3 regions of the Micrococcus sp. Mcc89 genome follow, and region 1 is predicted to be linked to each of the others. Evidence: riboswitches for the same ligand, from Rfam matches in the RefSeq annotation. Region 1 holds a riboswitch; each other region holds the start of a gene.

Region 1 (9,698 bases):
GAAGCCGCCGAACGCGGCGAACCAGTCGGCCTCGCTATGGGCCCGGATGACGCCGTCGACGCCGAGCCCGGTGAGCCGGCCGACCTCGGCGAGGTCCTCACCGTCGTAGACCACGGGGATCTCGACGACGCGGCCCCCCGTCAGCTCACCGGCGTCGGGGGTGAGAGTGCTGACCCGCGGTGCGGCGTGCTCGGCGGCGGCCTGCGAGGTGAAGGTCACCAGGACGGTCGCGGCGGCGGCCATGACCTGGCGCTGGCCGCGCTCCGGGTGGGCCGTGAGGTGGGCGTGGACGGCCATGACGTCCTCGAGCGAGGCGCACTCGACGAGGAAGCCCTGGGTGCCGACCCAGCGGATCGGGCGGGCCGGCGGCTCGGCGGCGGGGTGATGTGGGGCGCTCATGCGAAGGCCTTGATGGCCACGCCCGCGCCCTCGAGCGCGCGGCGCACGGCCGCGGCCATGGCCACGGCGCCGGGTGTGTCGCCGTGCAGGCAGATGCTCTCGGCGTCGACGCGCACGTCCGTGCCGTCCACCGCCGCGACGACGCCCTCGGTGGCCAGGCGCACCATGCGGGTGGCGACGTCGTCCTCGTCGTGGAGGACCGCACCGGGCTCGCGGCGGGAGACGAGCGTGCCGTCCGGGTTGTAGCCGCGGTCCGCGAAGGCCTCGGCGACGCCGCGCAGCCCCGCAGCGGCCGCCTTGTCCAGGGCGACGGAGCCGGGCAGGAGCAGCAGCGGGAGGTCGGAGCCGAACGCCTTGACGCCGTCGACGACGGCCTGGGCGTGCGCCTCGTGACGGACGATCGTGTTGTAGAGGGCGCCGTGCGGCTTCACGTAGCGGACCCGGCCGCCGGCCGCGCGGGCGAGCGCGTCGAGGGCGCCGATCTGGTAGAGGACGTCATCGGCCAGCTCGGTGGGCGTGCAGTCCAGGAAGCGGCGGCCGAATCCGGCGAGGTCGCGGTAGCCCACGTGCGCGCCGATCGTGACGCCGGCGGCGACCGCGTCACGGCAGGTCTGGGCGATCCCCGAGGGATCGCCCGCGTGGAAGCCGCACGCGACGTTGGCGGAGGAGACGGAGGGCATGATGGCGGCGTCGTCCCCCATCGTCCACGAGCCGAAGGACTCGCCGACGTCGGAGTTCAGGTCGATCTGCGGCGCGTGAGACACAGTGCAGTCCTCTCGGATCGGGCCCGGCTGAGGTGCCGGTCACACAATCTTGAGGCATGAGGGGGGATTGTTCAACAATCCTCGGCGCGTCCTGCTGGCGCTCACCCGCACCGCATGCCAACGCGGGTTGAGTTGTCGCGGGTGTCCCAGCCCGGGACCCGCGACAACTCAACCCGCGTTGCGGACCGGGCCGAGCGACTTCACCGCAGCGGCGTGTGCTCCGGGTCCACGCGCTCGCCCTCGCGCACGGGCCCGGGTGCGGTGCCGCCGCCCCACGGGTCCCCGCCGAACGCCTCACGCCCGTGCTCGCTCAGCCAGCTCGCCAGCTCCGGGCCCGCGGGCACGATGCCCGTCGGGTTGATGTCCTCGTGGACCACGTAGTAGTGCTCCTTGATCTGCGCGAAGTCGATCGTGTCGCCGAAGCCCGGGGTCTGGAACAGGTCGCGCGCGTAGCCCCACAGCGCCGGCATCTCGGTCAGCCTGTTCCGGTTGCACTTGAAGTGCCCGTGGTACACGGGGTCGAACCGCACCAGCGTGGTGAACAGCCGCACGTCGGCCTCGGTGATCCGCTCCCCCATCAGGAAGCGGCGCGTCGAGAGGCGCTCCTCGAGCCAGTCCATCGCGGTCCACAGCCGCTCGTACGCGGCGTCGTACGCCTCCTGGGACCCCGCGAAGCCGCACCGGTACACGCCGTTGTTCACCTCGGTGAACACGCGCTCGATCACCTCGAACATCTCGTCCCGCTCCGGCCCGGCGTCGGGGACCAGCTGCGGGGCGCCGTCGCGGTGGAACGCGGTCCACTCCGTCGAGAGGTCGAGGGTGATCTGCGGGTAGTCGTTGGTCACGACGCCGCCCGTCGGCACGTCCACGATCGCCGGCACCGTGATGCCCCGCGGGTAGTCGGGGAACCGCGTGAAGTAGTTCTCCTGGATCCGCTCGGTGCCGAGCACGGGGTCCTTCCCGCCCTCGTCGAGGTCGAAGGTCCAGGAGCGCTCGTCGTGGGTCGGCCCCGGGGTGCCCAGCGAGATCGCGTCCTCCAGGCCGAGCAGGCGACGCACGATGATCGTCCGGTTCGCCCACGGGCACGCCCGCGCCGCCACGAGCCGGTAGCGGCCCGCCTCGACGGGCCACGCCTCGGCCCCCTCGGTGAGCCCGCCGCCCACGCGACCGACCGTGGACGGCTCGGCCACGGGCAGGGCCCGCACGGCCTCCGGGTCCGCCACGATCCGGTCCGCGATGTAGTTCGTGTCCCGCGTGAACTCCGCCCCGGACTGCACGTAGTTGCCCGTGAGTCCCTCGCGCGTGTCGATGGTGCCGCGGTCCGCGGCCTGGCCGGTCTGCTGATCCTCCATACACTCGAGCGTATGACCACGACCTCCGGAACGCCCGGCCTCACGCCCGCCCCGCTGGTGCGCTGCGTGACCGCCCAGAACCCCTCCCCGATGACCCTCGCGGGCACCAACACGTACGTGGTCGCCGCACCGGACTCGGATGCGGCCGTCGTGGTGGACCCGGGCCCGGAGGACGACGTCGCCGCCCACCTCGAGCGCGTCCGCGCGGCGGCCGAGGGGCGCCGGATCGCGCTCATCCTGGTGACGCACCGGCACGCCGACCACACCGGCGGGGTGGACGCGTTCCACGCGGCCACGGGCGCCCCCGTGCGCGCCGCGGACCCGGACTGGTGCCGTGGCGGGGCCGCCGTCCTGACGCCGGACGAGCGGATCGACGTCGCCGGCACCCCGGTGCTGGCGTGGCACACCCCGGGCCACACCTCGGACTCCTACTCGTTCGCCGTCCCGGACGCGGGCGCGCACGGCGCGGTCATCACGGGCGACACCATCCTCGGCTCGGGCACCACCATGCTCGACCACCCGGACGGCACCCTCACCGACTACCTGGCCAGCCTGCGCCGCCTCGAGGCGGCGGGTCCGCTCACGGTGCTGCCCGCACACGGGCCCGTGCCGGAGCCGCTGGACGTCGTCGCCCGCGACTACCGGCACCACCGCGAGGGCCGCCTGGAGCAGATCCGCGCCGCCCTGGGCGCGCTGCCCGAGACCGAGGCGGCGACGATCACGCCCGAGGACCTGGCCCCGCGCATCTACCCCGGCCTCACCGGCACCGTGGCCCGCGTGGCCGTCCAGACGGTGGCCGCGCACCTGCGCCACCTGCGCGAGGACTGAGCCCCTCCGCCGCGGGCCCGGCCCGCACTACGCTGACCTCAGACCCGTCCCTCGACCCCGCGGAGGCACCCCATGACCATCCTCGTCGGCTACGCCCCCTCGAAGGCCGCGGACGCCGCTCTGGACACCGCCCTGGACATCGCCCGCTCCACCGGCGAGCGCGTGGTGGTGGTCAATGCGGGCCCCGGCGGCGAGCACCGCACCAAGTCCCTCGTCACGGAGGAGCAGCAGCGCGGCGTGCAGGCCCGGTTGGACGCCTCCGGCGTGACGGCCGAGTTCCGCCAGTACGCACGCGGCCGGTCCACGGTGGAGGAGATGAAGGACGTGGCCGCGGAGCTGGACCCGTCCATCGTGGTCATCGGCGTGCGCCGCCGCGGCGGCTTCGGCCGGTTCGTCATGGGATCGGTCTCGGACGAGCTGCTGCAGGAGATCGATCAGCCCGTGCTGTGCGTGAAGGAGTACCGGCAGTACGGGGACCACACGCCCGAGGCCGTGAGCCACGTCGCCGAGACGGACCCGGCCACCCACGGCCTGCCCGCGTCCGAGCCGATGGCCGAGCGGCGTCGGCTCACGCCCGTCGATCCCGGGGACCCGACGCTCGAGCGCTGAGCGCTCCCGCCGGGCCTCAGTCCTCGTCGTCCTGACGGCGGCGCGTGACGGCGTCGTCGAGGAGGCCGTCCGTGTGGGAGCCGGCGCCGCTGCGCCGCCCGGCCTCGTCCGCCGCCGCCTGCTTGGCCTGCTGCGCGCGCCGCTCGGCGAACGCCTCCTCGCCCGGGCCGGCGAGTTCGCGGTTGCGCTGCACCGCCGTCATCGAGCCGGTGTACAGGCCGGAGTGGTCGCCCACGCGGGTCAGCGGTGTGGTGAGGGTGTCCGGGCGCGGATCGGCGCCGTCGACGCGCGGCAGCGGCGCGGTGCGCGGGCGCGGCTCGCGGGCCGCCACCCCGGAGCCGTTCGGGCCCGGCTCGCCCGTCCGGTCGCCACCGCGAGCCCCTGCATCGGATCCCTCGGAGGCGGGCGCCGCGTCGTCGTGGGCGGGGTGCCGGTCCACCATGCGCTGCACCACGATGCCCTCGGGGTGCTCGTGGCGCAGGAAGGCCACGAGGTCCTCGCGCACGAGGCAGCGCAGGTCCCAGAGGTCGCCGGAGTTGCGGGCGGAGACCACGGCGCGGATGCGCACGACGCCGCCGGTCGCATCGGTCACCTGCAGCGCGTGCTCGCGTCCGTCCCACAGGTCCGTGGACTCGAGCAGCTGGGTGAGTCGTGCGCGCAGCGCGTCCATGGGCACGCGCCAGTCCACGTCCAGCTCCACGACGCCGGAGACCTCGGCGCCCACCCGCGTCCAGTTCTCGAACGGCCGGGTGGTGAAGTGCGAGGACGGGTAGACCATGCGGCGGCCGTCCCAGAGCTTGAGCACCACGTTGGACAGGGTGATCTCCTCGACGGTGCCGAACACGCCCTCCATGTCCACCACGTCGCCCACCCGGATCGCGTCCGTGAAGGCGAGCTGGAAGCCGGCGAACACGTTGGTCAGCGTGGACTGCACGGCCAGGCCGGCGATCACCGAGATCACACCGGCGGAGGCGAGCAGGCCGGCCCCGAGCGAGCGCACCTCGGGCACCCCCAGCAGGACCACGGCGACGGCCACCACCACGATCACCGCGTTGAGGATGCGCCGGATCAGGATGGTCTGCGTGCGGATGCGTCGCTCGCGGCAGTGCTCGACGCCGGTCTCCTGGTAGCGGCCGAGGATCCCCGCCTCGATCACACCGACCAGGCGCCACGCGGCCCACGCGCCCGCCGCGGCCACGGCGATGAGCATCAGGAACGACGCCGGCCGGTACCAGGCCTGCTCCTCGGCCATGACCCCGAGCCAGATCCGGGAGGCCAGCAGGCCGGCGGCGACGGCGGCCGGCAGGCTCAGCCGTGCGGCGCCGTGCTGGAACGCGGGGCGGCGCACGAGCACGACGCGTGCCACCTGCAGGGCCAGGTACACGACCGCCGCGCCGATCGCGAACGCCATCAGCACGGTCAGCAGCGTCCCCCATTCCACGCCGAAGGCCCGGGTGGTGGCGGCCGCCCCGTCCTGGATGTCCCCCTCCACCCCGGACGGCACGGTCTCGCCCGCCAGGAGGCGGTCCAGGGCGGTCAGCAGGGGCGGGGTCGCGAGGGCGGGCAGCGCGGGGAAGACCATGACGACAGTCTGACACCCGCCCCCGGACGCACCCCGGAGAAGAGCACAATGGAGCCTGACCGTCCGCGCGGTCCGGGCCCGGCCGTCGTCGCGCCCCGTCCCGCCGGCCCGCCGCCCCCCTGGAGGAATCCGTGCTCTCCGTCACCGACCTGCGCCCGCTCGACACCGCCACCGCGGACCTGTCCCGCATCATCCCGCGGGCGAACGTGGACGTGTCCTCCGTGGTGCCGGTGGTCGCCCCGATCATCGAGCAGGTCCGCCACGGCGGCGAGCAGACCCTGCTGGAGCTGGCTGAGCGGTTCGACGGCGTCCGCCCGCCGGCCCTGCGCGTGCCCGCGGAGGCGCTCGAGGCCGCCCTGGCCGGGCTCGACCCGCGGGTGCGCGCCGCCCTGGAGGAGTCGATCCGCCGGGCCCGGCTCGTGCACGACGCCCAGCACCCCCAGGACTCCACGGTCGAGCTCGGCGAGGGCGCCGTCGTGGAGAACCACTGGATCCCCGTGGGCCGCGTGGGCCTGTACGTGCCCGGCGGCCGCGCCGTGTACCCCTCCTCGGTGGTGATGAACGTGGTGCCCGCGCAGGCCGCCGGCGTGGGGAGCCTCGCGGTGACCTCACCCCCGCAGCGGGACCACGGCGGCCTGCCCCACCCCACCGTGCTCGCCGCGTGTGCGCTGCTGGGCGTGGACGAGGTCTACGCGGCCGGCGGCGCCCAGGCCGTGGCCATGCTGGCGCACGGCGTCCAGGACGACGACGGCGGGTGGCTCTGCGCGCCCGTCGACCTGGTGACGGGGCCCGGCAACGTGTACGTGGCCGCCGCCAAGCGCGCGCTCCAGGGCGTGATCGGCGTGGACGCCGAGGCCGGGCCGAGCGAGATCGCCGTGATCGCGGACGGCACCGCCCGCGCCGACTGGGTGGCCGCGGACCTGATCAGCCAGTCCGAGCACGACCCGCTGGCCGCCTCCGTGCTCATCACCGATTCCGAGGACCTGCTCCGAGACGTGCAGGCGGCGATCGAGGCGCAGGTGCCCGGGGCGTTCCACGAGGATCAGATCCGCGAGGCCCTCACCGGCCCCCAGTCCGGCGTGCTGCTGGTGCGGGACATGGACCAGGCCGTGGAGGTCTCCGACCGCTACGCCACCGAGCACCTCGAGATCCAGACGCGCGACCCCGAGGCCCTCGTGGGGCGCATCCGCAACGCCGGCGCCGTGTTCGTGGGCCCGCACGCCCCCGTGCCGCTGGGCGACTACTCGGCCGGGTCCAACCACGTGCTCCCCACCTCGGGGACGGCCCGGCACTCCTCCGGTCTGAACACGGTGACGTTCCTGCGCCTGCAGCAGCGCATCCGCTACACGGAGACCGGGCTCAAGGAGGTCGCGGACGGGATCGGCGTGCTGGCCGAGGACGAGCGCCTGCCCGCGCACGGCGCCGCGATCCGCGCCCGCTTCGCGTGAGGGGGCGGGCGTGAGCGGCGTCCGCATCGACGCGTGGCTGTGGGCCGTGCGGCTGTACAAGACCCGGTCGGCGGCCACGGCGGCCGTACGCGCAGGCCACGTGCGCATCGACGGCGAGCCCGTGAAGGCGGCGACGCCCGTCGTCGTCGGGAACCGGGTGCGGGTGCGCCAGGACGGACGCGAGCGGATCCTCGAGGTCACGGGGCTGATCGCCAAGCGGGTGGGTGCCCCCGTGGCCCGGCAGCAGTATGTGGACCACTCCCCGCCGCCCGTGCCGCGTGAGCTGCTCGCGGTCCGTACCGCGAGCGCGGCGCGGGCCGGCCCACCAAGCGTGACCGCCGGCAGCTGGACGCGCTGCGCGGCCGCGACCGACGCTGAGCGACTCAGTCCTCCCCGCGCCGTCATCCGCCGTCGTGATGGCGGCCTCATGCGGAGGGTGCGGTCAGCACCATCCAGAACGGCTTGTCGTTGTCCACCGTGGCGGTGAACGTCATCGGCCCCGCCTCATCCACGGGGGGAGTCGCCGCCGACCAGCCGCCGCACAGCGCCTCCGACCCGGCCATCCAGGTCTTCGTTCCCCCGCCACCCCGTGAGGTCAGGATCTCCGTCTCACCGGTGGCATCCGAAGGACACAGCACGATGACCCGAAGGACCGCACCCTGTTGGGCGTCCACGGTGATCTGCTGTGTGCCCGTCCCGACCGCCTCCTCCAGGACGGACTCCTTCTCCGGGTCGAGATAGCCCGCATCCGGATGCCGGCGCGTGTACTCGACCAACGTCATCCCGTCCTCCTCGAACAGCGCGGCGGGGAGTGCTTCTTCACCGGCGGGTGACGACGCGGACGAACCGGTGGCGGAGGCCGACCGGGTTGCCGAGGGGGCCGCTGACGTCACGGTGACGGAGGACGCCGCAGCGGTGGATGCCTTCGCGGTGGAGGAGACGCTGCCCGGGGAAGCGGAGCATCCCGAGATGGCGATACCGAGGAGAGCCGCGACGACCACGGCGGCCGACAATGCCGCACGCTTCTTCTCGATGTCCATCCGCATGATCCGATCCCTCTCAGAGAACCGATTGCGGGGCCGCGGGCTGCGGTCTCGAGCCCCCCTCTCGAGTGGCTTGATCCTGGCTGGCGATGCACGGTGTGTCAAGCATCACATCGGGCAGCTCGGATGACGCCGCGCGACCGCCGCGCTTTGACCACCCCACGGACCCCTCCGTAGGCTGATCCCCAGAATCACGAGTTCCCGTCATTCACGGCCCTGGCCGGCGGGACGGCAACCCTCTCACGCAGTAGTGGGGTGCTCCAGGTGATGATTCGGCCCCTCGGACACCCCGACGGGCAAGTACCGCGCCTCCGCGGATCCGGGCGATCCGCGTTCCCGCCGTCTGCGGAGCCGCGCCAGTCATCGGAAGAGGACGCGCGCCATGACCCTGACCCACGAACCCCACACCGCCGCGTGGGACACCGACCTGTCCCTCGGCAACCTCCGCTCCGGCCTCTCGGCATTCCCCACCGGGGTCGTCGCGCTGGCGGGCCTCGCCGACGACGTCCCCGAGGTGATGGTCTCCTCCTCCTTCGGCGTGGGCATCTCCTGGGAGCCGGCCCTCGTGTCCTTCTCCGCGCAGAACAGCTCCCGCACCTGGCCGCGCCTGCGCCGGGCCGGGTCGATCGGCGTCTCCCTGCTCGCAGCGGACCAGACGCCGCTGTGCCGTCAGCTGGCCGCCCGCGAGGGCGACCGCTTCGCCGGTCTCGACGTGCACCGCAGCCCGCACGACGCCCTGCTGATCGGGGGCTCCTCGCTCTGGCTCGAGACGCGGGTGCACGCCGAGGTCCCGGCGGGCGACCACACGGTGGTGCTGCTGGAGGTGACGGCCTTGGCGGATCACACGGACGCCGCTCCCCCGGCCGCCCTGCACCGCAATCTCTTCCACGGCCTGCGCGCGCTCTGAGCGAACTCCAGGTGAACAATCGGGCCCCTGGTTCCCGGTCGGCGAGATCCGTGCAATGATGGAGCCTGAAGTTGATCAAGCTGTATCCCGCCATCTTCACTGCTCGTCAGCCCGGCATCGCCGGCGTCGATGAGTGTTGGGCAAGCGGTTCAGTCTCGCCGCTTCACCCGCGTCCCACCTCCGGGCCGCGGTCCAACACCGCCACCGCACCGCGGGGGCACATCGAAAGGACACCATCATGGCTGTCGGTACTGTCAAGTGGTTCAACGCTGAGAAGGGCTACGGCTTCATCGCCCCCGAGGACAACTCCGCGGACGTGTTCGTGCACTTCTCCGCCATCCAGGGCGGGGGCTTCAAGGAGCTCCAGGAGAACGACCGCGTCGAGTTCGAGACCCAGGACGGCCCCAAGGGCCTCCAGGCCGCCAACGTGACGAAGCTCTGATCTTCGCCTGACGCACGGCTTCCGACGCCCCCGGTCCGCACGGACCGGGGGCGTCGTCGTGTGCGCTTCCGTGCGTCCCGCACGCCCGCGCACTCCGCCGTACGCCCGTTCGACCGCGGCGCTGCGACATCACCGCAGGGCTGCACTGCGGTGATGTCGCTGAGGCGCGGTCCTCCGGGGTGGGCCTCGTCCTGGCCCTGCGCGTCAGGCCGCGCCCCGCCGGCCCACGTGGCGACGCAGCAGCAGCACCACGCCCAGGGCCAGCAGATACCCGAGCGCGACGACCGCGAAGCCGGCCCGGTAGTTGTAAGAGGTCATGACGTT
Region 2 (9,698 bases), on a different contig from region 1:
CCGCAGCGACGCGTGCCAGTCGTCGTCGACCAGGTGCATGGCCACGTTGCCGCTCATCACCACCAGGTCGGCGGAGTCCGGCGCGATCAGCCCCGCATCCCCGTGTCGCCACTCGACGCCGTTCCCGCCCGGGCGCGCGCGGGCCGCCGCGAGCATGGCCTCGGCCGGGTCGATCCCGACAACGTCCCGCCCCGGGCCCGCGAGCGTCACCGTCAGGATGCCGGTGCCGCAGCCGAGGTCGACGATGCGGGTGCTGGCCCGCGCGGCCGAGACCTCGTCCGCGACCCGGCGGAAGAACGCGTGGTCCTCGCCCGCGGGGTTGTCCACGTCGTAGATCGCGGCGAGGCGGGCGTCGTCGTAGGTGCGCCGGTTGGCCTCGGCGCGGGAGGGGGCGTCGGTCATGCGCGCAGTCTGTCACCCGGGGCGGGCGCCCCCTGCCGCAGGGCCTGCCCCGCCACGATCAGCAGCATCGCCGCGCCGGCCGCCGCGGCCCCGGCCGGTCCCGCGGCGGGCACGCGGAGCATCGCCGCCAGGGCGCCGACCAGGCCCAGGACCAGCATCGACCCGCCGATCCACCGGAACACCGGCGCGCCGAACGCGCGCGCGAACGGCAGGAAGTGCGCGCCCACCACGGCCGCCACCAGGGCGATCTGCGCCGGGGGCGGCAGGGCGGGCAGGGTCCGGCGGCGGAGCAGGACCGCCGCGAGGGCGAAGACGGCGAGGGCGACCGCCGCACTGCGGAGCATGCTCTGAGCGTCGCCGGGCAACCCGGCGATCCCGGCGAGCAGGAAGGCCATGCCGCCGACCACCCCGATCAGCCCGCCGAAGACCACCGGATGACCCGCCCGGCTGATCCCGCGGACGCGCTGGCCGTCCACGATCTGCCTGTGAGCGTTGCCTGTGTGCACCTGTGTCATCGTTCCCCTCCTGCTGTGTGCGACCGGGGCCATCGTGTCACGGCCGTTAGCCTCCTCCCATGCCCTCCGCCTCGATCGACCACGTGCGGCAGGCCCGCCGCGTCCTGTTCCACGGGGTCACGGGGGCCGGGAAGTCCACCGCGGCCGTGCGGCTCGGCGCTGTGCTCGGCCTGCCGGTCACCCTCGTGGACGAGGAGTTCGGCTGGCTGCCGGGCTGGGTCCCGCGGCCGGAGGCCGAGCAGACCGCCCTGGCGGACTCGGTCACGGCGGGGGAGGCCTGGGTGCTGGACTCCGCCTACGGCTTCTACCGGCCGATGGTCATGAAGCGGACCGACGTCGTCATCGCCCTGGACTACTCGCGGGCCCGGACCTTCACGCGCCTGGTGCGGCGCACGATCCGCCGGGTGGTGGGGCAGGGGGAGATGTGCAACGGCAACCGCGAGTCCTGGCGTCGGGTGCTCGGGGAGGAGTCGATCCTGCGCTGGCACGCCGCCACGTTCGACCGCAAGCGGGCATGGGCCCGGGAGCGGGAGGCCGCGGCGGAGGGGGCGCCGGTGCTGCGCCTGAGCACGCCGCGGCAGTGGGAGTGGGTGCTGGCCCGGCTGGAGGGCAGGCGGCAGGCTCCCTGAAGCACGCTGCTCCTCCGGACCTCACGTCGTGCTCAGGACCGCGTCCTCAGGACACGGTCCTGAGCAGAAGGGGAGGTCCTGCGGCCGCCTCGCCCTTCGTCCCGCGCTCTGACAGGGTGGGGCCATGGACGGGATGGAGCGGGAGAAGGTCTGGCACGTGCGGATCGCCGTCGCGGCGGCGCTCGTGGGATGCGCCGGCGTCGTGTCCGGACTGCGGCACGAGCTGGGGCTGGGATGGGCGGTCGGGCTGCTGACGGCGTGCCTCCTGGGCGTGGCCCTCGCCCTGCGCGACGTGCACCACCGGGTGGACCAGGAGGAGGCGGGGCGTCAGGTGTTCTACGCCGGCCGGGGGAGTACGGCGTGGTTCGCGGTGGTGATGGTGGGGGTCGCGATCGTGCCGGGCATGGTGATCCCCCTGCTCGCGGACGGGGCCGCCACGGCGCTGGGTGTGGGACTCTTCGCCGCCGTGCTGACCGCGGCGGCACACGGCGTGCTCGCGGCCACCACCACCGGGGAGCCGCAGCCCGAGCCGGTCCCGGTGCCGTTGCGCCGCGAGGACGGCTGAGAATCCGCTGCGGAAGTGACCCTTCTGAGGGCGGTGGCGGTCGCCAGAAGGGTCAGTTCCGCAGTGGATTCGGCGACGCCGGAGCACTCAGGAGCACGTCGGGCGCCGGGCGTCGGACGCTCCCGTGGCACCATCGGCTCATGCCCGAGCGCCCCGCCCCCACGCCGCCCGCCGCCACACCCGGCCCCGCCCCTGCCGTCCATGCCGCGGGCTTCGACGAGCTCGACCGGACGACGGCCTACCGCCTCTGGCAGCTGCGGTCGCTGGTGTTCGTCGTCGAGCAGGACTGCCCCTACCTGGACCTGGACGGCCGCGACCTCGAGCCGGCCACCGTCCACCTGTGGGTCGAGGACGAGGCGGGCACGCCCGTCGCCACGCTGCGGCTGCTGGACGACGGCGACGTCGCCCGCATCGGCCGCGTCGTCACCCACCCCGACGCGCGGGGCCGGGCCCTGGCCGGGGCGCTGCTGGACGAGGCGGTCGCCCGGATCGGCGGGCGGCCGAGCGTGCTGGACGCCCAGGCCCACCTGGCGCACTGGTACGCCCGCTGGGGCTACGCGCCGGACGGGCCGGAGTTCCTCGAGGACGGCATCCCGCACGTGCCGATGCGGCGGGCGGGGGCGGGTGCGACGGACGGGCGTCGCGCGCACACCTGAGAATCGACTGCGGAAGTGACCCTTCTGGGGGTGTCAGCGGGCGTCAGAGGGGTCACTTCTGCAGTCGATTCCGGACGTCGCCGCTCGACGTCGCCTGGGTCACCGTCGCCTGCAGCTCCGCGGCCGTCTCTGGATCCGGGGTCACCACAGTGAACCGCTGTCCGTCGTGGGTGGTGAGGACCAGCCCGGCGGGGCCGCCGAGGTCCAGGCGCACGCCGCGGCGGGAGCGGGCCCGCCCCGTCACCGGCCAGTTGATGTAGGCGACGCCCGGGCCGACGTCGTCCTGGACCTCCACCGTGGCCAGTGAGTCCAGGGGCAGCTCGCGGGAGTACAGCGGGGCCCGGAGGCGGAGTACGCCGGCGGCGGGGTCCGCCGCGAGCTCGATGCGGGCGCGCAGGAACGCCACCTGGCTCAGCCACACGACCAGCCCGAGGCTCACCGCGGCGATCACGAGGATGCCCGCCGACCGTAGGGCCTGATCCAGCACGAGCAAGAGGACCAAGGGGAGCGCCGTGACGAACACCAACGCCCACCCCAGCACCGCGTAGCCGGGCGGCGGCTCGACGACGGCGGTGCGCGCCGCCTCGGCCGGCGCGGTGGTCATCGGCGCCGGTCCGGGTCCGACGGGGGCTTCAGCCCGAACCGGACGATGTGGAACGCCAGACCCAGCAGCAAGAGCCCCCAGCCGATGAGTCCTCGCCATTCGAGGTCCGTGAAGGAGAGGACGTAGAGGCCCGCGACGGTGGCGAGCACCGCCGCAAGAGGCCAGTCGGCGGCCGCCATCGCCAGCACCACCAGGAGCACGGCGGCGATCGTCACTGCGGTGTACCGCAGGAACAGGGCGCGGTTGCCGAGCGCCTCCTCGAGTCGTGACTCCGTGCCGGTGTGGACGGGGGTGGTACCGGGGGCGGCCTTGAAGAGGCGGATGTGGCCGTAGGTGAGCGCGGGCGTCCAGCCGGCGGCCCGGAAGAGGTCGAAGTGGTGGTCGTCGGGGTCGGTCTCGTAGGACATGTCGAAGACGACGTCCTCGGGCTCGGCGTCCTCGAAGCGCCAGCCGTGGGCGGCCAGGGAGAACCCGGTCAGCCGCTGGCCGCGGCGGGCCGTGTCTTCGAACCTCGCGAGGTCCTTCTCCGGGGTGAAGGCCGGCCCACTGCTCATGCGTGTGGTGCTCATGTCGTCTCCATGATCTGGTCGGCCATCGCCAGGATTCCGCGCCGGCGCTCGATGTCGCTCATCAGGACGCCGCGTCCCCGGGGGTGAGGCGATGGACGCGTCGGGCGTCGTCGCCGTCGAACTCCTCGATGAACCCGGCATCCCTGAGCTTCTTCAACGTGGTGTGGAGATGCGGATCATCGGGGTCCCGCCACTCCCCGAGAATCATTGAGGGATATATCTCTGAGTGACACTCAGTCATCGACTGCCGGTGGGTGCAAGGGGATGGGGCATCGGATGCCGACCTTGACGCCCCCCCCGGGCGCGACGACGCCCCGGATGCGCGCGGCACCCGGGGCGTCGTCGGTGGGACGAGGTGGTCGGTCAGTGGCCGTAGCCGCCCTCGTCGTTCTCCTCGGTCTCCTTCTCGGACTGCTCGGCCTTGGCCGCGAGGCCGTCGACCTCGGCGGGCGCCTGCTGCGCGGCCTGGTCCTGGTCGCCGGGGGCGTCGGAGTTCTTCGTCTCGGGGATCTGCTGATCAGCCATGGGTGCCCTCCTCAGGCGTGGTGGGAGGGGCGCCGGGTGAGCGCCCCCTGTCCGACGGCGCCCGGGGTGGGGTGGGCCGACGTCGTCGCAAGTCAACCAAGGGTCAGGCCGACACGCCCACCCCTGGCCCTCCTGCCGGAGGCCCCCGGGTCAGTCCTTGCCGGGCAGCAGGTCGCGGGCGGTCTCGGCGGCGCGCTGGAGCAGGGAGTCGTCCCCGCCGCCGGCCCAGGAGGGGTCGTGGGGCATCGGGCCCATCGGATCGGCCGCGTCCGGGTCGGGTCCACCGCTGCACCTCGTTGCGCGACTTGGCTCGCGGGTAGTAGCGCATGACCTCCGCGTCTCCGAGGAGCCGGCACATGTCGTCGAGGTCAGCGTCGGTCATGCACCGGAACGTGAGTCGATCGGTGGGTTGCGGGATCACCCGACGACCTTACCGACGGCACTGAGCCGTGCCGCGGTCTGCCGCGCTCACCCCACGAAGACGCAGAAGGGGTGGCCGGCCGGGTCCGCGAACACGTACAGGGGCTCGTCCTCGTCGTCGGAGCGGTCCTGGACGAGGCGCCCGCCCAGGCGCAGGGCGTGGCCGTGGGCCGCGTCGAGGGAATCGCGGTCCGGCACGGTGAAATCCAGGTGCAGCTGCATCGGCACCTCGGGTGACGGCCACGTGCTGGGCTTCAGTTCCTCGGTGCGCTGGAATGTCAGGACGCGGCGGCCGTCGTCGTCCAGCAGCACGAGCCAGTCCGCGCTGTCCGGCTCGCGGCCGTCCGCGAGCTCGTCGCCCGCGCGGTAGTGGAGGCCGAGGAGCTCGCGGTAGAACTCCGCGACGGAACGGATGTCGACGGCGTCGATCACCGGCTGCTGGAGCACGGGGCGGCTGACCATGGCCACACATTAAGCGACCTCGGCGTCCGCGTCAGCGTCTCGGCCTCAGTCGACGTCGTCGCGCCCCGCATCCACCCACCGCGCGGCCGGCACGACGGCGGCCAGCGAGACCACGGCCAGGACCTGCCACCCCGCGAGCGCCCAGCCGACCCCGAGCGTCGCCCCGAGCGCACCTCCCGCGAGGGTCGCCAGCGGCACGGAGCCCCGGGTGAGGGTGCGGCGCATCGCGGTGACCCGCCCGAGCGTGCCCTCGGGGCAGGCGCGGGCGGTCACGGCGGCCTGGGTGATGTTCCCGAGCAGGACCATGAACCCCCAGAGGGCCGCGCCGGCCAGCAGCCACGGCCCGGCATGAGCGCGGTCGACGTAGGCCAGCAGGTGCAGCCCCACGGCCACGGCGCAGCCGACCGAGCCGAGGAGGATGCACCGGCGCTCGCCCAGGCGGTCGATGGCCCGGCCCGCCAGGGACGAGGCCGCCAGTGCCCCGACCGCGCCCGCGGTGATCTGGACGCCCAGGAACTCCGGCCCGAGCCGCAGGTCGGTCAGGATCCAGACCGCCTCGACCGGGGCGAAGAGGGCCATGCCCACATTGGCGGCCACCGACCCCATCGTCAGCAGCCACAGGACCGGGGTGCGCCGCAGGACCGTCCACCCCTCCGCGGCGTCCTTCCCGAACCGGGCCCAGCGGGAGAGGACGTCCGCGACGCCGGGGTCCCCGTCGTCGTCCGGGACGTCCGCCGCGGCGGAGGGCCGCAACCGCACCCGGAGCGCGACGATCGCCGCCGCGAAGAGGAACGCCGTCGCGATGCCGAGCACGGGCCCTGCGCCCAGCGACCCGACGAGGACGCCCGCCGCGGCGGGCACGATCAACACGAGGGCGGCGTCGGCGGACTCGAGCCGCGCCGTCAGGCGGGCGACGGCGGTGGCCGGCACGACGCGCGGCACGAGCGCGGTCTGGGTGGTCTCGGCCAGCACCGTGAGCACGCCCAGCAGGGCCATGACGGCGGCGAGGTGACCGAACGTGAGCGCGTCGAGCGCCCACGCCACGACGAGCGAGCCGAGCACCGCCGCCTTGGCGAGGCCGGTGGCCGCGAGCAGCCGCGGGCTGAGGTGTCGGTCCACCACGATGCCGATGGGCACGCCGAGCAGGAGGAATCCCAACCCGGAGAGCGTCATCAGCACGCCCATGCCGTCGGCGCGCACGCCGAGCAGGAGCACCGCCAGGACATCCAGGGCGACGTCCGAGGCGGACCGGCCACCCGCGTCGAGGGCGTTGGAGGCGACCAGCCACCGCGCCCGTCCTTCCGGCGGCGGGGGCGTCCCAGTGTCAGGGGTGCGGGGGGCAGGCGTCTGGCGACGCGGGTCCGTGCTCACCGCCACACGTGGAGCAGGTAGCCGTAGCTCAGTGACGTCGCTGCGGGGTGCTCGGCGAGCCACGCGTCGGCGACCCCTCGCTCGAACTCCAGCCGCAGGACGGCCTCGAGGTCGGCGCGGGAGTCGAAGGTCCACGAGCTCATGACCTCACGGGTCTCGGCCCCGACGCCGGCCCACCACTCGCGGGCGTACGTGTCCTGGCCCTGCGCCGCGGCGTTCGTGCTCGCCCGCAGCAGCTCGGCGAACTGGCCGCGCTCGGTGTCGTTGTCGATCACCACGAGCGCGCCGCCGGGCCGCAGCACCCGGGCGACCTCGTCCAGGCCGGGTCGGACGTCCCAGTGCGGGTGCGGGAAGAAGTACGCGAACCGGGCATGCACGACGTCGACGCTCGCCTCCGGCAGCGGGATCCGCGCGGCCGAGCCGTACAGCACGCGCGCCCCGCCGGGGCGGGCGCGGGCGGCCCCCAGCAGGCGCACGTCCGGCTCGACGGCGATCGTCTCGGCCGCGTCGGCGTAGCGGGGCAGCCAGAAGCCGGTGCCCGCACCGAGGTCGAGCAGCGTCCGCCCGGCCCAGGGCGCCGCCTCCTGCAGCGCCGCCCAGAGGGCGCCCTCACGGTCCATGGCCGCGTTCTCGATCTCGTACAGCGCCGGGTCCACGCCCTGGTTGCCCGAGGGCCGGAAGTCGGGCAGGTCCATGGCCGGTCCGCCCGGTGTGCTCTGCGTCATGCCCGGGAGTCTGACACACCCCCCCTCCACGCCGGTCCGTCACACGGGTCTGCCTCGGCCCGCCGCGCCCCGGAGAGGCTCCGGCCGGTCCTGGATGGCGCGGGGGCGGCTCATATGACGCGCGAGCCGGCCGCCCGCTGGACTCTCGGCGGCCCACCGCGTGGGATGGGCTCACCACCCATCCAGAGCGGCTGAGAGATCTGGCTCGACGACGCCGCAGCAACCCGCCCGCCGGACTCGGACCCCCGGGAACGGCAGGCCCGGTGCTACCGCCAGGACCGATGGAGGAGAGCAGATGCCCCGTCATGCCACACAGCAAGTCCACGCCGGCTACGAGCCCGCCGCGCCCCACCGGCCGGTCGTCCCGCCCATCCACCAGACCACGGCGTTCCGTTTCCCGGACCACGCCACAGCGGCATCGATGTTCCGGCTCGAGACCCCCGGCTTCACCTACAGCCGCACGGGCAACCCGACCGTCGCGGTGTTCGAGAACCGCCTCGCCGCGCTGGAGGGCGGCATCGGCGCGATCGCCACGGCCACCGGCCAGGCCGCCGTCGCGCTGTCCCTGCTGGCGCTGCTGCAGGGCGGCAAGCACCTGGTCGCCTCCAGCCAGCTCTACGGCGGCACCGTCGACCTGCTGACGGACACGTTCGCGGACTTCGGCATCGAGGTCACCTTCGCGGACCCGGCGGACCCGCCCGCGTGGGCCGCCGCGGTCCGGCCCGACACCCGCGCGTTCTTCCTCGAGGCCATCACCAACCCGCTCGCCACCCTCCCGGACCTGCCCGCGCTCGCGGACCTCGCCCACGCGGCCGGCGTGCCCGTGGTGGTGGACAGCACCCTCGCGACGCCGGCCCTCTACCGGCCGCTGGAGCACGGCGCCGACGTCGTCGTGCACTCGGCCACCAAGTTCCTCGGCGGGCACGGCGCGGTGCTCGGCGGCGCGATCGTGGACGGCGGCACGTTCGACCACGGCGCGGCGCCGGATCGGTGGCCGCAGCTGGCCCGGCCCAAGGCCCGCTACGGCGGGCAGACGCTGGTCGAGCGGCACGGCCGCGGCGCCTACCTGACGCTGGCCCGCAGCAAGTTCCTGCACGACCTCGGCCCCACCCTCGCCCCCGCGAGCGCGGCGCAGTTCATCCAGGGGCTCGAGACGCTCGACCTGCGCGTGGCCCGCCACACCGCCACCGCGCTGGCCGTGGCCGAACACCTGGCCGGGCACCCCGCGGTCGCGCGGGTGCACCACCCCGGCGTGGCCGGGCATCCCAGCGCGGCGCTGGCCGCCCGTGACTTCCCGGACGGCGTCGGCTCGGTGTTCTCCTTCGACCTGGCCTGCGGCCCCGAGGCCGTGGCCCCGTTCCTCGACGCGCTCGAGCTGTTCCAGCTGGTGGTCAACGTCGGCGACGCCCGGTCCCTCGTCTCCCACCCGGCGACCATGACGCACTGTCGTCTGACGCGGCAGCAGCGCGAGGCCGCCGGGATCGCCGAGACCACCGTCCGGCTCTCCATCGGGCTGGAGTGTCCCGACGACCTGATCGCGGACCTGGACCGCGCCCTGGCCGTGGTGACCGCCGCCGGGCCGGCCGCCCCCGCCACCACGCCCGCCGTCCCCGAGAACGCCGCCGTCACCCAGGAGGTGCGCTGAGATGACCGCCGTCCACCACACCACCCGCTCCGTGTCCCGTCCCACCGTCCGCGGCTTCACCACCACCGCCGTGCACGCCGGCCAGGAGCCCGACCCGCTGACCGGCGCCGTGGTGCCGCCGATCTACCAGACCAGCACCTTCGTACAGGACGGCATCAACGTGCTGCGCGCCGGGCATGAGTACAGCCGCGGCTCCAACCCGACCCGGAACGGCTTCGAGACCCAGCTCGCCGCCCTCGAGCACGGCGACCGGGCGTTCGCGTTCGCCTCCGGGCTCGCCGCCGAGGACGCCCTCCTGCGGGCCGTGCTGCGCCCCGGCGACCACATCGTGCTGGGCGGCGACGGCTACGGCGGCACCCACCGCCTCATCACCACCGTCCTCGAGCCGTGGGGCGTGTCCAACACCCCCGTGGACATCACCGACCCGACGGCGGTCGCCGCGGCCGTCCGCCCCGGCCGCACCGCGCTGCTGTGGGTGGAGACGCCGTCCAACCCGCTGCTCGGCATCGCGGACCTGGCCGCCTGGGCGCAGATCGCCCACGACGCCGGCGCGCTGCTGGTCGTGGACAACACGTTCGCCTCGCCCTACCTCCAGCGGCCCCTCGACCTC
Region 3 (9,698 bases), on a different contig from region 1:
GTACTGGGCCACGAGCAGGGCGAGCAGGTCGGCCACGGCCTGCAGCGCGTCCTCCTCCCCCAGCTCCGGATCCCAGCCCACGAGCACATCGGCCGGCGCGTCCTGGCGCTCCGGGGTGTAGGACACCGCGAACGCGCGGATGCGCCCGCCCTCGGCCTTCGGCGCGTCGCGGAGCACGACGGCGCCCGCGGCCCCGGTGGCCGGGCCCAGCAGCAGCTGCTGGGCGGCCCCGACGCTCAGGGTCGACGGGTCCCAGGCGTGCACGGCGTCATAGAACGCGGTGACCGCCTGCGTCAGCTCGACGGAGCCGGTCGAGGCCTCCTCGAGGACCACGCCGTCCGGGTGCTCCTCCCCGCGCACGTCCGGCAGGCCGATGGCCCCCGGGGCGATCGCGACGCGGCGGGAGCGCTGCACGGGGGTGAAGCCCTCGGCCACGAGGAACGCCTCGGTGCCGGCGGCCAGTGCGGCGGTCTGGGACCGCACGGCCTCCGTGTCCACGGGCGGCTGGCCGGCCGGGCCCTCGGCGTCGGTCTGCGGGTCGGCACCGCTCACGCCGGGCACCAGGGCGTCCTTGGCGAATCGGGCCTTCAGCGCGGTCGTCGGGATGGCGCCGGCGGCGTGCGCCTCCGCGGCGAGCCCCCGCAGGGCCGCCACGAGCGCCCGGCCGATGCCCCGGCGCCGCTCGGCGGCCGCGGTCTCGACGTACAGCCACAGCCGCCGCGGGTGCACGGACGAGGCATAGACGACGCCGGCCGCCACCGGCACGCCGGCGGCCTCGGCCACGAGCGCGCGGCGCCAGGGCCGTTCCGCGTCCTCGGCGAGCATCGCCCGGTCCTGGTGCTGCTGCGCGTTGGCCGGGTCACCCCACACCTCGAGCAGGGCCAGGTCGTCCCCGGGCCGCCAGGGACGCAGCACGATCTCCCCGCCGGCGACCGCGGCGGAGTCGAACAGCGCGCCGCCGTCGTCGTGTCCCGCGGCCCCGGCCGCTCCCGTCACGTCCCCGCTCACTTGACCAGGCGCTCCAGCAGGTAGGACTTCACCTGGGACAGCGCCACGCGCTCCTGGGCCATGGTGTCCCGCTCGCGGATGGTCACGGCCTGGTCCTCGAGGGTGTCGAAGTCGACGGTGATGCAGAACGGGGTGCCGATCTCGTCCTGGCGGCGGTAGCGACGGCCGATCGCGCCGGAGTCGTCCGTCTCGATGTTCCACAGGCCGCGCAGCTCCGCCGCGAGGGACTGGGTGGCCGGCTGCAGCTCGGGCTTCTTCGACAGCGGGAGCACGGCGGCCTTGACCGGGGCCAGGCGCGGGTCCAGCTTGAGCACGGTGCGCACGTCCACGCCGCCCTTGGCGTTCGGGGCCTCGTCCTCGGCGTAGGCGTCCACGAGGAACGCCATCATGGCGCGGGTCAGGCCGAAGGACGGCTCGATCACGTACGGGGTGTAGTGCTCGTTGTTGGCCTGGTCGAAGTACTGCATCTTCGTGCCGGAGTGCGTCGTGTGCTGGCCCAGGTCGTAGTCGGTGCGGTTCGCGATGCCCATCAGCTCGCCCCAGCCGTCGCCGCCGGTGAAGCCGAAGTCGTACTCGAGGTCGATGGTGCCGTCCGAATAGTGCGCACGGTCCTCCGCGGGGACGTCGAACTTCCGCAGGTGCGCGGGGTCGATGCCGAGGTCGATGAACCAGTCCCAGCAGTCCTCGACCCAGCGGTCGAAGTGCTGTTTCGCCTCGGCCGGCGGCACGAAGTACTCGATCTCCATCTGCTCGAACTCGCGGGTGCGGAAGATGAAGTTGCCCGGGGTGATCTCGTTGCGGAACGCCTTGCCGATCTGGCCGATGCCGAACGGCGGCTTCTTCCGGGCCGCGCCCAGCACGTTGAGGAAGTTCACGAAGATGCCCTGCGCCGTCTCCGGGCGCATGTAGTGCAGGCCCTCCTCGTTGTCCACGGGGCCGAGGTAGGTCTTGACCAGGCCCGAGAACAGCTGCGGCTCGGTCCAGGCACCCTGGGTGCCGCAGTCCGGGCACACGATCTCGGCCATGCCCTCGGCCGGCCGGCCCTTCTTGGCCTCGAACGCCTCGAGCAGGTGGTCCTGGCGGTGGCGCCTGTGGCACTGGGTGCACTCCACGAGCGGGTCGGTGAAGGTCTCGACGTGGCCGGAGGCCTCCCACACCGCGCGCGGCAGGATGATGGAGGAGTCCAGGCCCACCATGTCCTCGCGGGAGCGCACGAAGGTCTTCCACCATTCCGCCTTGATGTTCTCCTTCAGCTCCACACCCAGGGGCCCGTAGTCCCACGCGGAGCGCGAACCGCCGTAGATCTCACCGGCCTGGAACACGAAGCCTCGGCGCTTGGCGAGGTTGATGACGTTGTCCAGCGGGGACTTGGCAGCCATGGGGGCATCACTTCCGTACTCATCGGCGGGGCGGGAGGGGATCACGACGACGACGGCGCCCGGCCGCCTTCGAGGCGGCGGGCCCGTTCCGGCGCGGCGCGCCGGTCGATCCCGTCCAGCCTACCGGCCATGATGGACACCATGACCGAGACGAACGCACCCGACGCCCAGCCCCTGCCCATCCGTGACGAGTCCATCCGCCTCGGCCAGGCGCTCAAGCTCGCCTCCCTCGTGGAGGACGGGGCCATGGCCCGCGACGTCGTCACCGACGGACTCGTCACCGTCAACGGCGCGGTGGAGACGCGCCGCGGCGCCCAGCTGCACGACGGGGACGTCGTCGAGTTCGCCGGAGAGGCGTTCGTCGTCCAGGCCGGGCAGGCCTGAGCCGACGCCGCGGCGGGCGGCCGCGGCGCCGTCGTCGAGCAGGTCCGGCGCGTCAGCCGCGGGGCGGCACCATGTGGGCGAGGTACTCCTTCACGTGGCCCAGCTCCTGCTCGTTGATCGCGTGGCCGAGCCCGGCGTAGACGATCTTCATGAGGTCCACGTGGGCGTTCAGCCAGGCATGGGTCTCCTCGACCCGGGGCTCGGAGATGATCGGGTCCTCCTGGCCGCGGCCCCAGAAGACCTTCGGTCGGACGCGGGCGACGTCGTCGTCGCGGGTGAACAGCTCGCGCAGCCGCGGCTCGGTGAGCTCCGGGTCCACCACGAAGCCGGACAGCGCCACGGTGCACGCGTAGGCCTCCGGGTCCAGGCGCAGCAGCGACGTGGCCATCGCCATGCCCTGCGAGAAGCCGAGCAGGGAGACGGTGCGGAAGTCCCCGCGCACCGCCTGCACCCAGGCGTGCAGGGCCTCGACGGCCTCGCGGACCGGCTCGGCGGTGGAGCCCAGCTCGCCCGTGACGGGGTCCTGGGAGAGCGGGAACCAGGCGTGGGAGCCCGGCTGCAGGGGCAGGGGCGCGCGGACGGCGGCCACCGTGACGTGCTCGGGCAGGTGCGGGACGAGGCCGAACAGGTCGTCCTCGTTCGCGCCGTAGCCGTGCAGGACGATCAGCAGGTCCTCGGTGCGCTCGCCCTCGGGGCGGGACCAGCGGACGACGGGCTCGACGGCGGGGGTGGGGTTCGCGTTCACGTCCGCCAGCCTAGCGAGCGGCACGGTCGGCCCCTCCCGGAGGTTGACCCCTCCCGCGCGACGTGGGCAGAATCCTACCCGTGGGTAACCCATCCTCCTCCCAGCCTCCGCACGCCTCCGACGCGACCCCGGTCGACGACCCCGCCGCCCATCCGTGGCGCCGCTACGTCGCCATCGGGGACTCGTTCTCCGAGGGCATCGGCGACCCGGACCCGGACCGTCCCGGCTACCACCGCGGCTGGGCCGACCGCCTGGCCGAGGAGCTCTCCCGCCTGACGCCGCCCGGCGAGGACCTGGCCTACGCCAACCTGGCGGTCCGCGGGAAGCTGCTGGACCAGATCGCCGAGGACCAGGTGGAGCCGGCGCTCGCCCTGCGGCCGGACCTCATCAGCGTCTGCGCGGGCGGCAACGACATCCTGCGCGGCGCGGACCCGGACGAGATCGCGGTCCGGTTGGACGCCGTCGTCGAGCGTCTGGCCTCCGACGGCGCCACCGTGCTGCTGTTCAACGCGACCGACGTGAAGGGCACGCCCGTCATCGGCCGCATCCGCGGCACCGTGGCGATCTACAACGAGAACGTGCGCACCATCGCGCTGCGGCACGACGCGCTGGTGCCGGACATGTGGTCGCTCAAGGACCTCGCCCGGCGGGAGATGTGGGCCGAGGACCGCCTGCACTTCTCTGCGCTCGGCCACCACACGATCGCCGCGATGGTGCTGGACACCCTCGGCGTGGAGCACGGCCTCGAGCACCTGCGCCTCTCCCCGCCGGCGCCGCGCACGTGGCGCGCGGCCCGCGCGTCGGACGCCGCATGGGTGCGCACGCATCTGGCGCCGTGGGTGGTCCGCCGCCTCCGCGGCGTCTCCTCCGGCGACGGCGTCACGGCCAAGCGCCCCGTCCCCGAGCCGCTCTTCGGCGCGCCGATGCCGCAGGGCTCGGACCACACCGAGCCGCTGGACATCGTCGAGCCCTGAGCCCGGCCGGCGGGGACCGGTGGCCGTTTCCCGAACGACAGTGCCGCGACACGCCGCCGTTTCCCGAACGAAAGTTCAGAGGGCGAGGGTGCGCTTGAGCGTGTCGGCCACCTGGCCGTATTCGGTGAGGAAGCCGTCGTGGCCGATGGGCGAGGCGATCGTGTGCACCGGCGGCCGCGCGGGCAGCGCCGCCGCGAGCGCCTCGGACTCGGCCGGCAGGTAGAGCCGGTCCGAGTCGACGGCGGCCACGAACGCCCGGCCCCGGTAGTCCGCGAGCGCCGCCGCCACGCCGCCGCGCCCGCGCCCGACGTCGTGGCCCATGAGGGCCTCGGTGACCACGAGGTAGGAGTTCGCGTCGAACCGGTCGGTGAGCTTGGCCGCCTGGTGGTCCAGGTAGGACTCCACGGCGTAGCGCCCGCGCCCGCCCGGCACCCCGACGACGGCGCCGAACGGGTCCTCGACGCCCTGCGGTTCCCGGCCGAACCGCTGGCCGAGCTCTCCCGCCGTGCGGTAGGTGGTGTGGGCGATGCGCCGGGCGATGCCCAGGCCGGCCACGGGGCCGGGGCCGGGGTAGTAGTCGCCGCCCTGGAAGTCCGGGTCGAGGCGGATGGCCGCGGTCTGGGCCTGCCCCCACGCGATCTGGTCGGCGGAGGAGGCCGCGGTGGCGGCCAGCACACCCACCCCGGCGACGCGCGCGGGGTGGGTCGCGGCCCACTCGAGGGCGCGGGCCCCGCCCATCGATCCGCCGATCACGGCGCGCCAGGCGCCGATCCCGAGGTGGTCGGCCAGGCGCCGCTCGGCCTCGACCGCGTCCCGCAGCGTGAGGAACGGGAACCGGGAGCCCCAGGGCCGCCCGTCGGGGGCGGGCGTCGAGGGCCCGGTGGAGCCGTGGCAGCCGCCGATCATGGCGGGGGCGACCACGAACCACCGGTCCGTGTCCACGGCGCGGCCCGGGCCGACGAGGGCGTCCCACCAGCCCGGCGTCGGGTCCTCCTCGTGCGCGGCCACGTGCGCGTCGCCGGTGAGGGCGTGCAGCACGAGCACGGCGTTGGAGCCGTCGGCGGCGAGGGTGCCCCAGGTCTCGTAGGCCAGCTCGACGTCGGGCAGCAGCCCGCCGGTCTCGGTGCGCAGCTCGCCGACCCGCAGGCGGTGGCGGCCGCCGCGGGGCAGCGCGGTGCGCGACGGACGCGTGGCGACGGCGGTCATGCCCGCTCCCCCGCGTCGTCGTCGCCGCGGCGGGCGGCGGCCGCGAAGCCGCGCTCGAGGTCGGCGAGGATGTCCTCGACGTCCTCCACTCCGAGTGAGAGCCGCACCAGACCGGGGGTGACGCCGGCGGCGCGCTGCTCGTCGTCGGTGAGCTGGGAGTGGGTGGTCGAGGCCGGGTGCACCACGAGCGAGCGGACGTCACCGATGTTGGCCACGTGGTGGTGCAGGGTGAGCCCGTCCACGAACGCGGCCCCGGCCTCGCGGCCGCCCGCGATCTCGAAGGAGACGAACGCGCCCGCGCCCTTCGGCAGGTAGCGCTGGGCCCGCTCGTGCCACGGGCTGGACTCCAGGCCGGCGTAGACCACGTGCTCGACGTCGTCGCGGCCCTCCAGCCAGCGCGCCACCGCGGCCGCGTTGGCCACCTGCCGCTCCATGCGCAGGGACAGGGTCTCCAGGCCGAGGTTCACCAGGAAGGCGTTGAACGGGGAGATGGCCGAGCCGTAGTCGCGCAGCAGCTGCACGCGCGCCTTGAGGATGAAGGCCAGGTTGGCGCCGAGCGGCGAGCCCACCCCGAGGTCCCGCGCGTACACGAGGCCGTGGTAGGACTCGTCCGGCTCGTTGAAGCCGGGGAACCGCTCGGCGTGCTGCGCGTAGTCGAACGTGCCGGCGTCGACGATCACGCCCGCGATGGCCGCGGCGTGCCCGCCGAGGTACTTCGTGGCGGAGTGGGTGACGACGTCCGCGCCGTGCTCGATCGGTCGCAGCAGGTACGGGGTGGCCAGCGTGTTGTCCACGATCAGCGGCACGCCGGCCTCGTGGGCGGCGTCGGCGACGGCGCGCACGTCCAGGACGTCCCCGCGCGGGTTGCCGAGGGTCTCGCCGAAGAACGCCTTGGTGTTCGGCTTCACGGCGGCGCGCCAGGACTCGAGGTCGTCCGGGTCGGTCACGAACGTCGTCTCGACGCCGACCTTGGCGAGGGTGTGCTTGAACAGGTTCTGCGTGCCGCCGTAGAGGCTGGCCGAGGCGACCACGTGGTCGCCGGCGCCGGCGAGGTTGAGGATCGCGAACGTCGTCGCCGCCTGACCGGAGGCCAGCAGCAGCGCGCCCACACCGCCCTCGAGCGCGGCGATCTTCTCCTCCACCGGGCCCTGCGTCGGGTTGCCGATGCGGGTGTAGAGCGGGTCGAGGTCCTTGAGCGCGAACCGGTCCGCGGCCACCTGGGCGGACGGGAAGTCGTACGAGGTGGTCTGGAAGATCGGCAGGGCGGTCGCACCGAAGGCGTGCTGGCCGACGGCGACGCCCGCGTGGACCTGCGCGGTGGAGAAGCCCCAGGCGTCGGGGGTCGGGGTGGGCTGGTCGGTCATGGCGGACCCTCCTGAAGGGTTCAGGGGCCGGACCCGGCCGCCCCGCCCGCCGGCCGACGTGCCGATCCGCGGACCGGCGTCGTCGAGGTGCCGGAGATGACCCGGCGCCGTCGAGAGGGGCCGTGGGATCGGCCCGCGCTTGCCGGCGTCCGTTGTGGGGCCGGCCTGGTCGTCACCCGGGGCACCCCACCGCGGAAGGAGGGTTGCCGGTCAGCATGCCGGGGCCTGTTGCTGACTCTCGTGACCGTGCCTCCGAGTGTAGCCCGCCGCCCCGCCACGATTTCGTCACGCGTGTCACACGTGGATACGCTCTCCGCACGGGGCGCCCGACCCGTCAAGGGCTCGACGCCCCTGGACTCGCACCAGGTCAACCCCCGGGGCAGCCCGGGAACGGAGAGGAACAGCGCAGTGCACACCTGTCGCATGGACCACGTGTCCTACGCCGCCGGCCCCGAGGGCCTGGACGCCACGGTCGCCCGCATCGCCGAGACGCTGGGCATCGAGCGGATCAAGGGCGGTGTCCACCCACGTTTCGGCACCCAGAACGCGCTCTTCCCCATGACGGAAAGGCAGTATCTGGAGGTCGTCGAGGCCCTGGACCACCCGGCCTCCCTCAGCGCGCCGTTCGGCCAGCTCGTGCGCGCCCGCACCGAGCAGGGCGGCGGCTGGATGAGCTGGGCGGTGGCCACCCCGGACATCGGCCGGTTCGAGCGCCGCCTCGGCCGCGAGGCCGTCCCCGGCAACCGTCGCTTCCCGGACGGCCGCGAGCTGTCCTGGCGCCAGATCGGCATCAAGGGAACCCTCGCGGACCCGCAGCTGCCGTTCATCCTGCGCTGGGCCGACGGCCAGGAGGACATGCACCCCTCGCAGGCGGCCGAGCCGCAGGCCACCATCGAGCGCCTGAACATCGCCGGCTCCCCCGAGCGCCTCGCCGAGTGGCTCGGCGACGACGAGGACGGCCAGGTCCAGGACGTGAACATCGAGTACGTCGCGCCCTCCGGCACCCCGGGCATCGTCTCGGTCACCTTCCGCACCCCGAAGGGCGAGGTCACGCTCTGAGCGCGGGGGCGGGGCCGCTCAGCCGAGCAGCCCCGCCCGCGCCAGCAGCGGGTAGCCGACGAACCCGACGGCGTCCAGCAGCGCGTGCGCGATGACCAGGGGCATCACCCGGCGCACCCGCAGGAACACGAGCGCGAACACCACGCCCAACAGGGCGTTGCCCACGCCCGGCCCGATCCCCTGGTACAGGTGGTACGCCCCGCGCAGCAGCGCGAGGGCGAGCACCACCACGGCCGCGCGGGTCGGCAGGTACAGCCCCTCGGCGCTCACCCACGACGACGGCACGGCCGGCGCCGGATCGCGCGCCAGGCCCGCGGCGCGCAGCCGCTGCAGATACCCGAGCCGGTCGACGAGCCAGGCGCCCACGATGACCTCCTCCAGCAGTCCGTGCCGCAGCGCGGAGAGCAGCAGGACCGGCACCTGATACCAGCTCTCCCCGAGCGCCGAGCCGACGATCGCCGTCGTGATCCCCAGGGCCCGGCCGGCGGCGTAGACGCCGAGCGTGCCCAGCCCGATGGCCGCGAACAGGCCCAGGCCCCAGGCCAGGTCGCGGCCGGGGCGGCGCAGGTCGAGGCCGAGCACCCGGAACGGGTTCCGGCCGCGCAGGTGCATCAGGTGCAGCACGAGGGCCACCGGCACCAGCGCGAACCCGATGCCGAGCAGCTGATAGGTCAGGTCGAACACCCAGCGGTCGGCCAGGGCCGGGTTGAGGACGGTGGTCTGCTCGCCGAGCGGGGCCTGGGTGGCCTTGTCGATGAGCTGGACGATCGCATAGACCGCCGACTTCCCCAGGGAGAGGCCGAGGACGATCGCGATCTCCCACCGCACCGTGCGCGCGGACGGGGCGGGCAGCGCGGGGGCGGGTCGGACGGCCGGGGTGCGGGACGTGCGCGGGGTGGCGGGCATGCCCTCCAGTATCGGCCCGCCCCTCTCCCCCCGGGCGCTTTCGAACGTGAGGTGGGGCCTTTCTCCCGTTCGAAAGTCCCCATTCCCCCGATGTCACGTTCGAAAGTCCGGGAGGGCGGAGGGAGGGTTAGCGTGGTCGTGTGGTCTCCCCGCCTGCCCCCAGCGAGCTCGAGCTGGTCCACCGCGCCCTGCAGCACCTCCGCCCCGGCCTCGACCCCGCCCTCGCCCGCCGGCTCCGCACAGCCGACTGGGCCGCGGCGTCCGTGGAGGAGGGCGGGCAGTTCCACCGCGTGCTGGTGCTCGAGGACGTCGGCGTCCTCCGGATGACGCGGGCCCACGAGGTCGGCGCCGCCCCCGCCGCGCGGTGGGCGCCCGAGCGGGACCCCGCGGCGCACCTGCCCCGGCGCCTGGCCCTCCTCGACGGGCTCGCCTCGGCCCTGGCCGAGCGCGACGTGCCGTGGGCCGTCCCGGTCGCCCTCTCGGACCCCGTCCCCGCGGGCCCGGGCGCCGCGGTGCTGCAGCGCTTCCTCCCGGGCGGGCCGCACCCGCCGCACGAGGGCGATCCGGCCGTGCTGCGCGGCGTCCTCGACGACCTCGCCGCCGTGGACGTCACCGACCCGCGGATCGCCCCGCACCTCGGCCGCCCGTTCGCGTTCCGCGGCCCGTGGACGCC

Evidence for each region. Region 1 has a riboswitch for S-adenosylmethionine ahead of NR072_RS09580 (flavin reductase family protein). Riboswitches for the same ligand answer to the same signal wherever they lie in the genome.
Region 2: linked by a shared signal. The riboswitch ahead of NR072_RS07370 (O-acetylhomoserine aminocarboxypropyltransferase/cysteine synthase family protein) and the one ahead of NR072_RS09580 (flavin reductase family protein) in region 1 are both predicted to bind S-adenosylmethionine.
Region 3: linked by a shared signal. The riboswitch ahead of NR072_RS01040 (bifunctional o-acetylhomoserine/o-acetylserine sulfhydrylase) and the one ahead of NR072_RS09580 (flavin reductase family protein) in region 1 are both predicted to bind S-adenosylmethionine.

Annotation. Positions count from the first base shown of each region.
Region 1 is NZ_JALJRI010000103.1:37-9,734, reverse strand. Features, by position in the region: gene NR072_RS09625 (carboxyltransferase domain-containing protein) at 1-399, opposite strand, end outside; gene NR072_RS09620 (LamB/YcsF family protein) at 396-1,163, opposite strand; gene NR072_RS09615 (glutathione S-transferase family protein) at 1,364-2,515, opposite strand; gene NR072_RS09610 (MBL fold metallo-hydrolase) at 2,528-3,343, shown strand; gene NR072_RS09605 (universal stress protein) at 3,416-3,952, shown strand; gene NR072_RS09600 (mechanosensitive ion channel family protein) at 3,969-5,534, opposite strand; gene hisD (histidinol dehydrogenase) at 5,666-6,982, shown strand; partial or broken gene NR072_RS09590 (RNA-binding S4 domain-containing protein) at 6,993-7,360, shown strand; gene NR072_RS09585 (hypothetical protein) at 7,408-8,022, opposite strand; SAM riboswitch class IV at 8,215-8,334, shown strand; gene NR072_RS09580 (flavin reductase family protein) at 8,408-8,932, shown strand; gene NR072_RS09575 (cold-shock protein) at 9,171-9,374, shown strand.
Region 2 is NZ_JALJRI010000063.1:72,837-82,534, forward strand. Features, by position in the region: gene NR072_RS07305 (bifunctional 2-polyprenyl-6-hydroxyphenol methylase/3-demethylubiquinol 3-O-methyltransferase UbiG) at 1-402, opposite strand, end outside; gene NR072_RS07310 (hypothetical protein) at 399-917, opposite strand; gene NR072_RS07315 (adenylate kinase) at 977-1,546, shown strand; gene NR072_RS07320 (hypothetical protein) at 1,671-2,111, shown strand; gene NR072_RS07325 (GNAT family N-acetyltransferase) at 2,252-2,767, shown strand; gene NR072_RS07330 (hypothetical protein) at 2,820-3,371, opposite strand; gene NR072_RS07335 (DUF2812 domain-containing protein) at 3,368-3,940, opposite strand; gene NR072_RS07340 (hypothetical protein) at 4,002-4,181, opposite strand; gene NR072_RS07345 (hypothetical protein) at 4,304-4,465, opposite strand; partial or broken gene NR072_RS07350 (GNAT family N-acetyltransferase) at 4,752-4,886, opposite strand; gene NR072_RS07355 (VOC family protein) at 4,934-5,347, opposite strand; gene NR072_RS07360 (MFS transporter) at 5,393-6,718, opposite strand; gene NR072_RS07365 (class I SAM-dependent methyltransferase) at 6,715-7,443, opposite strand; SAM riboswitch class I at 7,619-7,731, shown strand; gene NR072_RS07370 (O-acetylhomoserine aminocarboxypropyltransferase/cysteine synthase family protein) at 7,739-9,088, shown strand; gene NR072_RS07375 (cystathionine gamma-synthase) at 9,090-9,698, shown strand, end outside.
Region 3 is NZ_JALJRI010000010.1:25,847-35,544, forward strand. Features, by position in the region: gene NR072_RS01010 (GNAT family N-acetyltransferase) at 1-1,008, opposite strand, end outside; gene NR072_RS01015 (glycine--tRNA ligase) at 1,005-2,387, opposite strand; gene NR072_RS01020 (RNA-binding S4 domain-containing protein) at 2,529-2,771, shown strand; gene NR072_RS01025 (alpha/beta hydrolase) at 2,824-3,516, opposite strand; gene NR072_RS01030 (SGNH/GDSL hydrolase family protein) at 3,597-4,490, shown strand; gene NR072_RS01035 (homoserine O-acetyltransferase) at 4,566-5,696, opposite strand; gene NR072_RS01040 (bifunctional o-acetylhomoserine/o-acetylserine sulfhydrylase) at 5,693-7,060, opposite strand; SAM riboswitch class IV at 7,191-7,306, opposite strand; gene NR072_RS01045 (VOC family protein) at 7,484-8,119, shown strand; gene NR072_RS01050 (CPBP family intramembrane glutamic endopeptidase) at 8,138-9,025, opposite strand; gene NR072_RS01055 (phosphotransferase) at 9,166-9,698, shown strand, end outside.